Neorhizobium galegae: one gene and its partner. The protein of the gene in region 1 interacts with the protein of each later gene in a pairwise test. Links are inferred from orthologs where the notes say so. Each region holds a gene or a part of one and is shown in the gene's direction. Other genes may lie near its edges.

Region 1 (4,649 bases):
TGAAGATGCAGGTCTCGTATTCGGTGAGCTGCCAGAGCCTGAGCTTGCAGAAATTGTCGAGCGGCGTGTGGAAATCCGGCTTGCGGCCTTTTGTGAAGGGAGCGGCGCCATGCAGTTTTTTTCGCGCATGCCGCTGGTTGAAGGCGTCGGAAAGGGGCAGATGCTCCACCTCGACCAGGCGGCAGCCGAGGGCCTCGAGCGGGGCGAGGGCGGGGCGTTCGACGCCGCCGGTATGGAGGACGACGATATCGGCCTCAGTACCGGTGCGGCGGATGGAGCGCGCCAGCGCGGTTGCGCCCATCGCGTAGTCGGCATTGGTGACCAGGGTGACGAAGGCGTTGGTCATGAGATGCGGTGCCTCACGACACCGACTTCAGCCGCACACCCTCCGGGTCATGTTCCACCTTCGCGGCGATGTCCCTCGTCCAGGCGGAGACGGCCGGAACGCGTGATCTGTCAACGCGGTAGGCGTATTTCTTCGCGACGTCGACGATCTCGCCGAGCAGTCCTTCGCCGAGCGTCGTCGGTTCGAGACCGAGGCCGAGGAATTTTTCGTTCTTCACCACCAGCTCGTTTTCCGGCGCTTCCTTGCGCGGGTTGGGCAGCCAGGCGATCCTCGAACCGGTCATTTTCGAAATCATCTCGGCAAGATCGCGCACCCGGTGGGTCTCGGTCATCTGGTTGAAGATCTCGACGCGGCTGCTGCGGGCGGGCGGGTTGTTCAGGGCGATCTCGATACAGCGGACCGAATCCTGGATGTGGATGAAGGCGCGGGTCTGGCCGCCGGTGCCGTGGACGGTGAGCGGATAACCGATGGCCGCCTGGATGAGAAAACGATTCAAGACCGTCCCGTAATCCCCGTCATAGTCGAATCTATTGATCAATTGCGGGTGGCGGCGGGTCTGTTCGGTATGGGTGCCCCAGACGATGCCCTGGTGCAGGTCGGTGATCCGCAATCCGTCGTTCTTCGCGTAGAACTGGAAGAGCTGCTGATCGAGGCACTTGGTCATGTGGTAGATCGAGCCGGGATTGCTCGGATAGAGGATTTCCTGGGAGACGGTGCGGCCGTCGGCGGTTTCGATGCCGACCGGGAGGTAGCCTTCCGGGATCGCCGCGCCGACCGTCGAATAGCCGTAGACGCCCATCGTGCCGAGATGCACGAGATGCGCGTCGAGATCGAGTTCGACCATTGCATTCAAGAGGTTGTGGGTGGCGTTTACATTGTTGCTGACGGTGTAGTTCTTGTGCCGGTCGCTCTTCATCGAATAGGGCGCGGCGCGCTGTTCGGCGAAGTGGATGATGGCGTCAGGGCGGTGCTTTGAAAGCCAGCCCTTCAGGAGCTCGTAGTCCTTGGCGAGATCGATCAGGTGGAAATGGATGCGGCGGCCGGTTTCGGCATGCCAGATGCGGGTGCGTTCCTGGATGCTGTCCATCGGCGTCAGCGACTGGACGCCAAGCTCCGTATCGATCCAGCGGCGGGAGAGGTTGTCGAGGATATGGATCTCGTGGCCGGCGTCGGACAGGTGAAGCGATGTCGGCCAGCCGACGAAACCGTCGCCGCCCAGGACTGCAATCTTCATGGGTTACTCTCCGCTGGTTTTCGACTTATTTCCTGATAGGGAGGATATGTGACAGGACGTCAAAACTGGGGCGGCATTGCGCGCATATCCAGTGGAGAGCTAGGAATTTCCAAGGCAAGGCCATGAAGGAATACAATTTTTTGTTATCGGGCGAGTTGATGGAAGGCGGCCATCGGCTGGCTCAGCGCGTCTATTATGAAGACACGGATTTTTCCGGCCTCGTCTACCACGCCCGTTATCTGCATTTCCTGGAGCGCGGCCGCACCGACTATCTGCGCTGCCTCGGCTGTGAGCAGAGCGCGCTGCTTTCCGCCGACGAGGAGGGGCTGGTCTTCGTCGTCCACCGGATGGAGATCGACTTCAAGCAGCCGGCCCGCATGGACGACATCCTGATCATCCAGACGGTGACGGAAAAAGCGGGCGGCGCCAAGATGGTGCTCAACCAGGAGATCCGTCGCGGCGAAACACTGCTGATCGCCGCAAAAGTGGTGATCGCGGTCATCAACAGGCACGGGCGTCCGCGCCGGCTGCCGGAGAGCGTGGCGGAAAAGTTTCTCGGGCGCGGGGTCGAGCAGGTGGATGCGGTTTAAGGCGGAACCTACATGCCGCCGCAGGCATGCTGCGAATCGGCCATCGCCCAGCTCTGCCCGGTGCGGGCGTTGGTGACGAAATACTCGCGACCCCGGTCGTCGCCCGGCGGGCAGCGTTTGGGGATGGAAATCAGGCACATGGTCACCTTGTCGCCGGGCTTCGAGGCGATCAGCGCCTCTTCGCGGCTGTAGGAGACCTGGTAGCCGTCATTGGCGTATTCGATGCCGGTGCCGGCATTGTAGTCCTCGTCCTTGATCGGATCCTCGCCGACGCGCGGATGGACACCGGTCACGTTCGTCACCGTGCACTGGCCGATCTTCATGGGCAATGTCGGGGAGGGCTTGGCCCGCCCGCCCGCGATCGTGCTGGCGGTGATGTCGGCCGGAATGCTCTTGGCGCCGCCGAGCTCTCCAAGGATCGCAACATAGGTGCTCAGAACGCAGGATCGGTCGGAGCCGCAGGCTGACCGGTCGCTGGTGAAGTCGCGCATAACCTGGCGGGTCTCCGCCCTTTTCTCCCGTTCGGCCTTTTCCTGGACCCGCGGAAGCAGAGTGTCGAGCGCTGAAAGGAGGGGATCGTTGCAGACTACCAGTTCATCAGGCGAGGGGACGCCCTTGCAGTCGAACGAGGCGGCATGGGCCGGCACCGCGATCAACATCGTCAAGGCTATCATCACTGCGCGCCACATGGTGTGCCCCCGGGAATCCGATTCTCACAGTGTCATAACCCGTGAATGAGAAAAAACTAAGTTGGAAGTTGCCGGCTTTCCTTGTTCCAACTTCAAGTGATCTGGGAACTCGCCATTGCAAGGCCCGTCTAAACCTTTCGTTAACGATAATGGTGTCTTACTGAGACATGAGGAATTTGTGCAACGCACGCCTTCCTTTGACCAAAATTGAAAGCGAGAAGCCAAGCTTGAAGCTCAGGGTATCTTGGGGTTAGGGCTAAGCGCTTCCGGCGATCAAAGACATACTCGCGAGAGCGCGCTTTTGAACCGCCCGGTCCTTAAAGCCGGGCGTTTGGATTCGGGGATAGTAGATGGAACAGGTAGGTTTGGCGGCAGCGGCGAGCGAAGTGAGCCTCTGGTCGCTGTTCATGCAGGCCGGTCTGGTCGTCAAGCTGGTGATGATAGGTCTCATCGGCGCATCGATCTGGACCTGGGCGATCGTGATCGACAAATATGTCAGCTTCGGCAAGGCCAAGCGCCAGTTCGACCAGTTCGAGCAGGTGTTCTGGTCCGGGCAGTCGCTGGAAGAACTTTACCGTACCCTGTCGGAGCGGACGAACACCGGCCTTGCGGCGATTTTCGTCGCCGCCATGCGCGAGTGGAAAAAGAGCTTCGAGCGCGGTGCCCGTTCGCCGATCGGTCTGCAGATGCGTATCGACCGGGCGATGGACGTGACCATGTCGCGTGAAGCGGAAACCTATGAGGCCCGCCTCGGTTCGCTGGCGACGATCGGCTCGGCCGGTCCGTTCATCGGTCTGTTCGGCACCGTCGTCGGCATCATGACCTCGTTCCAGGCGATTGCCGGGTCGAAGTCCACCAACCTTGCGGTCGTTGCGCCGGGTATTGCAGAAGCGCTGCTCGCCACCGCGATCGGCCTGGTCGCCGCCATTCCGGCGGTCATCGCCTACAACAAGTTCACCGGCGATGCCGGCAAGCTCTCTGGCCGCATGGAAGGTTTCGCGGACGAATTTTCCGCCATCCTGTCGCGCCAGATCGACGAGAAGCTGCAGCCGCGCCAGGCGGCGCAGTAAAAAGCCTCTCGGGCTCAAGGAGTAACGTCTCATGGGTATGTCGGCCGGAGGAGCAAAATCGGGTGGCGGTCGTCGCAGGCGCGGCGGTCGTCGCGGCGGTGCGATCAGCGAAATCAACGTGACGCCGCTCGTTGACGTCATGCTCGTGCTGCTCATTATCTTCATGGTAGCGGCACCGATGATGACCGTCGGCGTGCCGATCGACCTGCCGGAAACGCAGGCGAAGGCGATGAACGCCGACACCCAGCCGATCACCGTCTCGGTCAATCCGAAGGGCGAAATCTACCTGCAGGAAACGCCGATCGGCCTCGACGAGATCGTGCCGAAGCTTCAGGCGATCGCCACCACAGGCTATAACGAACGTATCTATGTGCGCGGCGATACGACCGCGGCCTACGGCGTCGTCATGAAGGTCATGGCCCGCATTTCTTCTGCCGGGTACAAGAATATCGGCCTCGTGACCCTGCAGGAACAGGAGAAGTGATCGCGGCGCCATGAAGGTCAGTCTCGGCACATCGCTGGTCCTACACTCGCTGGTACTCGGCTTGGCGCTCGTTTCGCTGAGCGCGCCCGCGACTTTCGACGTGGCCGAAGTGGATGCACTTCCGGTCGACATCGTCTCCGTGGAATCGATCACCCAGACCCAGCAGGGTGACAAGAAGGCGCCTGCCAGCCAGAAGCCTTCGCCCAAGGAAACCAAGAACCAGAAGATCGTCGAGA
Region 2 (5,146 bases), 820 kb from region 1 along the record:
TTGACCTGGTCCTCGACCTGGTCGAAAGCCGGCGCCGGAGCATCGCGCGTGTCTTCCAGCTTGATGACGTGATAGCCGAACTGCGACTTGACCGGCGTCTTGGAATATTCGCCCTTCTTCAGCGTGAAAGCGACTTCTTCGAATTCCGGGACCATGCGGCCGCGGCCGAACCAGCCAAGGTCGCCGCCTTCATCCTTGTTGGAATCCTGGGACTTTTCCTTGGCGATCGCGGCGAAATCCTTGCCCTTGTCGAGATCGGCGATGATCGCCTTGGCCTCGTCCTCGGTCTTCACCAGGATGTGACGGGCATGCACTTCTTCCTGCTTCGGCAGGGAGGCGATTTCCTTGTCGTAACGAGCCTTGACCTCTGCCGGGGTGGTGGCGTCGATCACATGCTTGCGGAAGTAGGCGTTATGCAGCTCGCGGTCGGCAATATAGTCCATCCGCTTCTTGAAGTCCGGCGTATCCTTGATGCCTTCGGCGAGAGCGCCCTTGGCGAGCAGCTTGACGTCGATGGCGCCGGAAAGGGCTGCGACCTTCTTCTGGTCGTCCGGAAGCTGGGCGAGCTGCGGGTCGAGGTTCTGAACCGCAATATCCAGTTCCGACTGGTGAATTTCCAGGTCACCGACCTTGGCAACGACCGTATCCTCCGCCGCAAAGGCGGGAGCCTGGCAGAGGATCGCGGCGGCCAGCGCGGCCGTCATGAGAAATTTGTGGCGCAACATCGATAAAGACCTTTCGATAAGGATGCCGGTTTCAGAACGTCTGATTCCGGCCAGAAAACCTTCACAAACACCGGATTGTGGCCATTCTGTATCGGCCGCCACCGTTGACATCATTCGACCCCCCTCTTATCTGTCACGCAACTTGGCGTCCAGCAGAGTTTCCGGGCGTGACGGGTCATTTTATCGGCATCAGAAACCGATGGTTCGACCGGTCCCGCGCCCCCATGGGACAGATTTCAGAAAGGACCATTCGTATGGTCAGCCTTGGCGGCATCGCCCGCAAATTGTTCGGTTCGGCAAACGATCGCCGCGTGCGCAGCTACCAGCCGACCATCGACGCCATCAATGCAATCGAGGAGAAGACCAAGGCTCTCTCCGACGAACAGCTCGCAGCCCAGACGGTGGAGTTCAGGAAACTGCTCGCCGAGGGCAAGACGCTCGACGACATCCTGATCCCCGCCTTTGCGGTGGTGCGCGAGGCGTCCCGCCGCGTACTCGGCATGCGCCCGTTCGACGTGCAGCTGACCGGCGGCATGATCCTTCACGATGGCGCGATCGCCGAGATGAAGACCGGCGAAGGCAAGACGCTGGTGGCGACGCTGCCCGTCTACCTCAACGCGCTCGCCGGCAAGGGCGTCCATGTGGTCACCGTCAACGACTACCTGGCCCAGCGCGACGCCCACACGATGGGTAAACTCTACGGCTTCCTCGGGCTGACCACGGGCGTCATCGTCCATGGCCTCAGCGACGAAGAGCGCCACGCCAACTATGCCTGCGACATCACCTACGCCACCAACAACGAACTGGGCTTCGATTATCTGCGCGACAACATGAAGTACGAGCGCAGCCAGATGGTCCAGCGCGGACACAACTACGCGATCGTCGACGAAGTGGACTCGATCCTGGTCGACGAGGCGCGCACGCCGCTGATCATCTCCGGCCCGCTCGACGACCGTTCGGAACTCTACAACACGATCGACGCCTTCATCCCGGTCCTGACGCCGGAAGACTACGAGATCGACGAGAAGCAGCGCTCTGCAAACTTCTCCGAGGTCGGCACCGAAAAGCTCGAGAACCTGCTGCGTCAGGCCGGCCTGCTGAAGGGCGAATCCCTCTACGACGTCGAGAACGTCGCGATCGTCCACCACATCAACAACGCGCTGAAGGCCCACAAGCTCTTCACCCGCGACAAGGATTATATCGTCCGCAACGACGAGATCGTCATCATCGACGAATTCACGGGCCGCATGATGCCCGGCCGCCGTTATTCGGAAGGCCAGCACCAGGCGCTCGAAGCCAAGGAAAAGGTGCAGATCCAGCCGGAGAACCAGACGCTCTCCTCGATCACCTTCCAGAACTATTTCCGCATGTACGGAAAGCTCGCCGGCATGACCGGTACGGCCCAGACCGAAGCGGAAGAGTTCGGCAATATCTACAAGCTCGAAGTGATCGAAGTGCCGACCAACCTGCCGATCCAGCGTATCGACGAGGACGACGAGGTCTACCGGACCTTCGACGAGAAGTTCAAGGCGATCATCGAAGAGATCAAACAAGCCCATGAACGCGGCCAGCCGGTCCTGGTCGGCACGACCTCGATCGAAAAATCCGAACTGCTGGCGACCATGCTGCGCCAGTCGGGCTTCAACAATTTCCAGGTCCTGAACGCCCGTTACCACGAGCAGGAAGCCTATATCGTGTCGCAGGCCGGTGTGCCGGGCGCAGTGACGATCGCCACCAACATGGCCGGCCGCGGCACCGACATCCAGCTCGGCGGCAATATCGACATGCGCCTCGAACGCGAGCTCGAAGGCATGGAGCCGGGTCCGGAGCGCGATGCACTGGAAGCGGCAAGCCGCGAGGAAGTGAAGCAGCTCAAGGAAAAGGCGCTTGCCGCCGGCGGCCTCTACGTCATCGCCACCGAACGCCACGAAAGCCGCCGCATCGACAACCAGCTGCGCGGCCGTTCCGGTCGTCAGGGCGACCCGGGCCGTTCGAAGTTCTACCTGTCGCTCCAGGACGACCTGATGCGCATCTTCGGCTCCGACCGCATGGACAGCATGCTGCAGAAGCTCGGCCTCAAGGAAGGCGAAGCGATCGTCCATCCCTGGATCAACAAGGCGCTCGAACGCGCCCAGAAGAAGGTCGAAGCCCGCAACTTCGACATCCGCAAGAACCTTCTGAAATACGACGACGTCACCAACGACCAGCGCAAGGTGATCTTCGAGCAGCGCATCGAGATGATGGACTCGGAAGACGTATCCGAGACCGTCGAGGACATGCGCAACGAGGTGATCGAAGTTCTCGTCGCCAAGCACATTCCCGAACGCGCCTATGCCGAGCAATGGAATGCCGCAGGCCTTCGCGAAGACGCCGACCGGATGCTCAACCTCGACCTGCCGATCGAGGACTGGGTCAAGGAAGAAGGCATCGGCGAGACCGACATCCGGGAGCGCATCACCGAGGCTGCCGACAAGGCCGCGGCCGATCGCAAGGAACGCTTCGGCGCCGATATCATGACCTATGTGGAGCGCTCCGTGCTGCTCCAGACGCTCGACCACCTGTGGCGCGAGCATATCGTCAACCTCGACCACCTGCGCTCGGTCATCGGCTTCCGCGGTTATGCCCAGCGCGATCCGCTGCAGGAATACAAGGCGGAAGCCTTCGAGCTGTTCCAGGCCCTGCTTGCCAACCTGCGCGAGGCGGTCACCGCACAGCTGATGCGCGTCGAGCTGGTGCAGAACCCGGAACCGCCGCAGCCGCCGGCGATCTACGACGAACAGCATGTCGATCCGACGACCGGCCTCAACCAGGTCACCGGTTTCGATAGCGAGAACTTCATCGCTGCACCGGAAGACCGTCGTCCGGAAGATCCCTCCACCTGGGGCAAGATCGGCCGCAACGAGGCCTGCCCCTGCGGGTCCGGAAAGAAATACAAGCATTGCCACGGCGCCTTCGAGCAGGCCTGAGGCTTCCGCGAAACCTGATGATGCGAACGCCGCCCTTGGGCGGCGTTTTCGTGTCCGCCTTCCGGAAAGATCGCATCAGCCTTCGGCTGGAGACCCGGCGCAGATTTCCCGAACACATGTCCGCAGCCACCGGTGAGCCGGATCGGCATCCAGCCGCGGATGCCAGAGCAATGACACGGTAATCTCGGGCACCTGGACCGGCAGGGCGAAACTGAACATTCCGGCACGCAGGTTGCCGCTGTGCCGCTCGGGAATGCTGGCGATCAGATCCGAAGACCTGGCGAGAACCAGCGCCGTGGCGAAACCGTCTACGATCGTCACGATCCGCCGTTCCAGCCCCGACGCTGCCAGGACCTCGTCGACCGCCCCTCTTTCAAGCCCACGTCGTGAGACCAGGATATGGTCGCCCGCCGCGTATCGCCGAGCCGATATCTCGCCCTCGGCCAGCGGATGCCCGCTGCGCACGACGCCGATGAAACGGTCCCGGAACAATGCCTGGGCCCGCACTTCCGGACCGATCGCCGTGCCGACGACCCCGGTTTCCAGATCGACGCTTCCATCGCGAAGCGAGGCGCTGTCCTTGTCCGGCTTGCGGATGAAACGCAGCCGGACGCCGGACGCCTGAGCGCTGACACGAGCGATGAGGCCAGGCCCGAAATTCTCGACGAAACCCTCGCTGGTGCGCAGCGTGAATGTGCGGACGAGCTTACCGAGATCGAGCATCTCGACTGGCCGCAAGACCGCTTCCGCGTCCTGCACGAGGCCGCCGACCCGTTCGCGCAGTTCGATCGCCCGTGGCGTTGGCACAAGCCCACGGCCGGCCCTCACCAGCAGCGGATCACCCGTCGTCTCGCGCAATCGCGCCAAGGCCCGGCTCATGGCCGACTGGCTGAGCCGCAGCCGTTTGGCCGCCCGCGCCACGCTGCCTTCGGCCAGAAGAACGTCGAGGGTGAAAAGCAGGTTGAGATCGGGTCTGGACATGCGCGCAGCATAACACAGGCGCTTCGATATGACATGGCGCCCGACGCATTGAATTGATGCAAACGATGCGCCTTCCGCCATGACTGCCCTTGAGATAGCCATCGGACAACAGTTTCTGGAGGTCCCCCATGATACCCGTACGACTGATACCCGTCGTTTTCGGCCTTGTTCTTTCCTGCCTGATGTCCCTGCTGGTCTCCGGCGTTTCCACGCTCCGCAGCACAGGACCGATCGACGGCTTCCTCGGGATCTGGATGGGAGCATGGCTTCCCTCCTGGATCATCGCTTTTCCGGTCGTGCTGGTTGTCGCGCCGCTTGCGCGCCGGATCGTGAGCAACCTCGCGAAACCGGCGGAGGGCAAAAAGCGATGACCTCTGCCGCCCACGATCCGGTTCCGCAACCGGCAGAACGGGCGAGTGCCTTCCGTGGGGCGCTCGCCGGTCTTTCGCTCTCGATGTTGCTCTCTTCGCTCGG

Evidence for each region. Proteins that work in one complex are often made in the same cells at the same time.
Region 2: the proteins of ybgC (region 1) and secA interact in binary tests that used the Escherichia coli proteins (3 or more experiments, as listed by UniProt). The link is inferred for Neorhizobium galegae from one-to-one orthologs.

Annotation. Positions count from the first base shown.
Region 1 is NZ_CP090095.1:3,212,534-3,217,182, reverse strand. What follows is about bases 696-3,436. They hold ybgC (tol-pal system-associated acyl-CoA thioesterase), read left to right. Parts: upstream 696-1,702; coding sequence 1,703-2,170; downstream 2,171-3,436. Other genes in these bases: tolQ (protein TolQ), read left to right, coding at 3,210-3,436; LZK81_RS16005 (lysozyme inhibitor LprI family protein), read right to left, coding at 2,179-2,844; LZK81_RS16015 (NAD-dependent epimerase/dehydratase family protein), read right to left, coding at 696-1,580. Also shown: LZK81_RS16020 (glycosyltransferase), read right to left, coding at 1-346; more of LZK81_RS16015, read right to left, coding at 360-695; more of tolQ, read left to right, coding at 3,437-3,929; protein TolR, read left to right, coding at 3,961-4,413; LZK81_RS15990 (hypothetical protein), read left to right, coding at 4,424-4,649.
Region 2 is NZ_CP090095.1:4,037,773-4,042,918, forward strand. Bases 654-3,891 are described here. They hold secA (preprotein translocase subunit SecA), read left to right. Parts: upstream 654-979; coding sequence 980-3,691; downstream 3,692-3,891. Other genes in these bases: LZK81_RS19735 (peptidylprolyl isomerase), read right to left, coding at 654-725; LZK81_RS19745 (LysR family transcriptional regulator), read right to left, coding at 3,767-3,891. Outside these bases: more of LZK81_RS19735, read right to left, coding at 1-653; more of LZK81_RS19745, read right to left, coding at 3,892-4,672; LZK81_RS19750 (DUF2798 domain-containing protein), read left to right, coding at 4,801-5,043; LZK81_RS19755 (MFS transporter), read left to right, coding at 5,040-5,146. UniProt on the Escherichia coli protein: Required for protein export, interacts with the SecYEG preprotein conducting channel.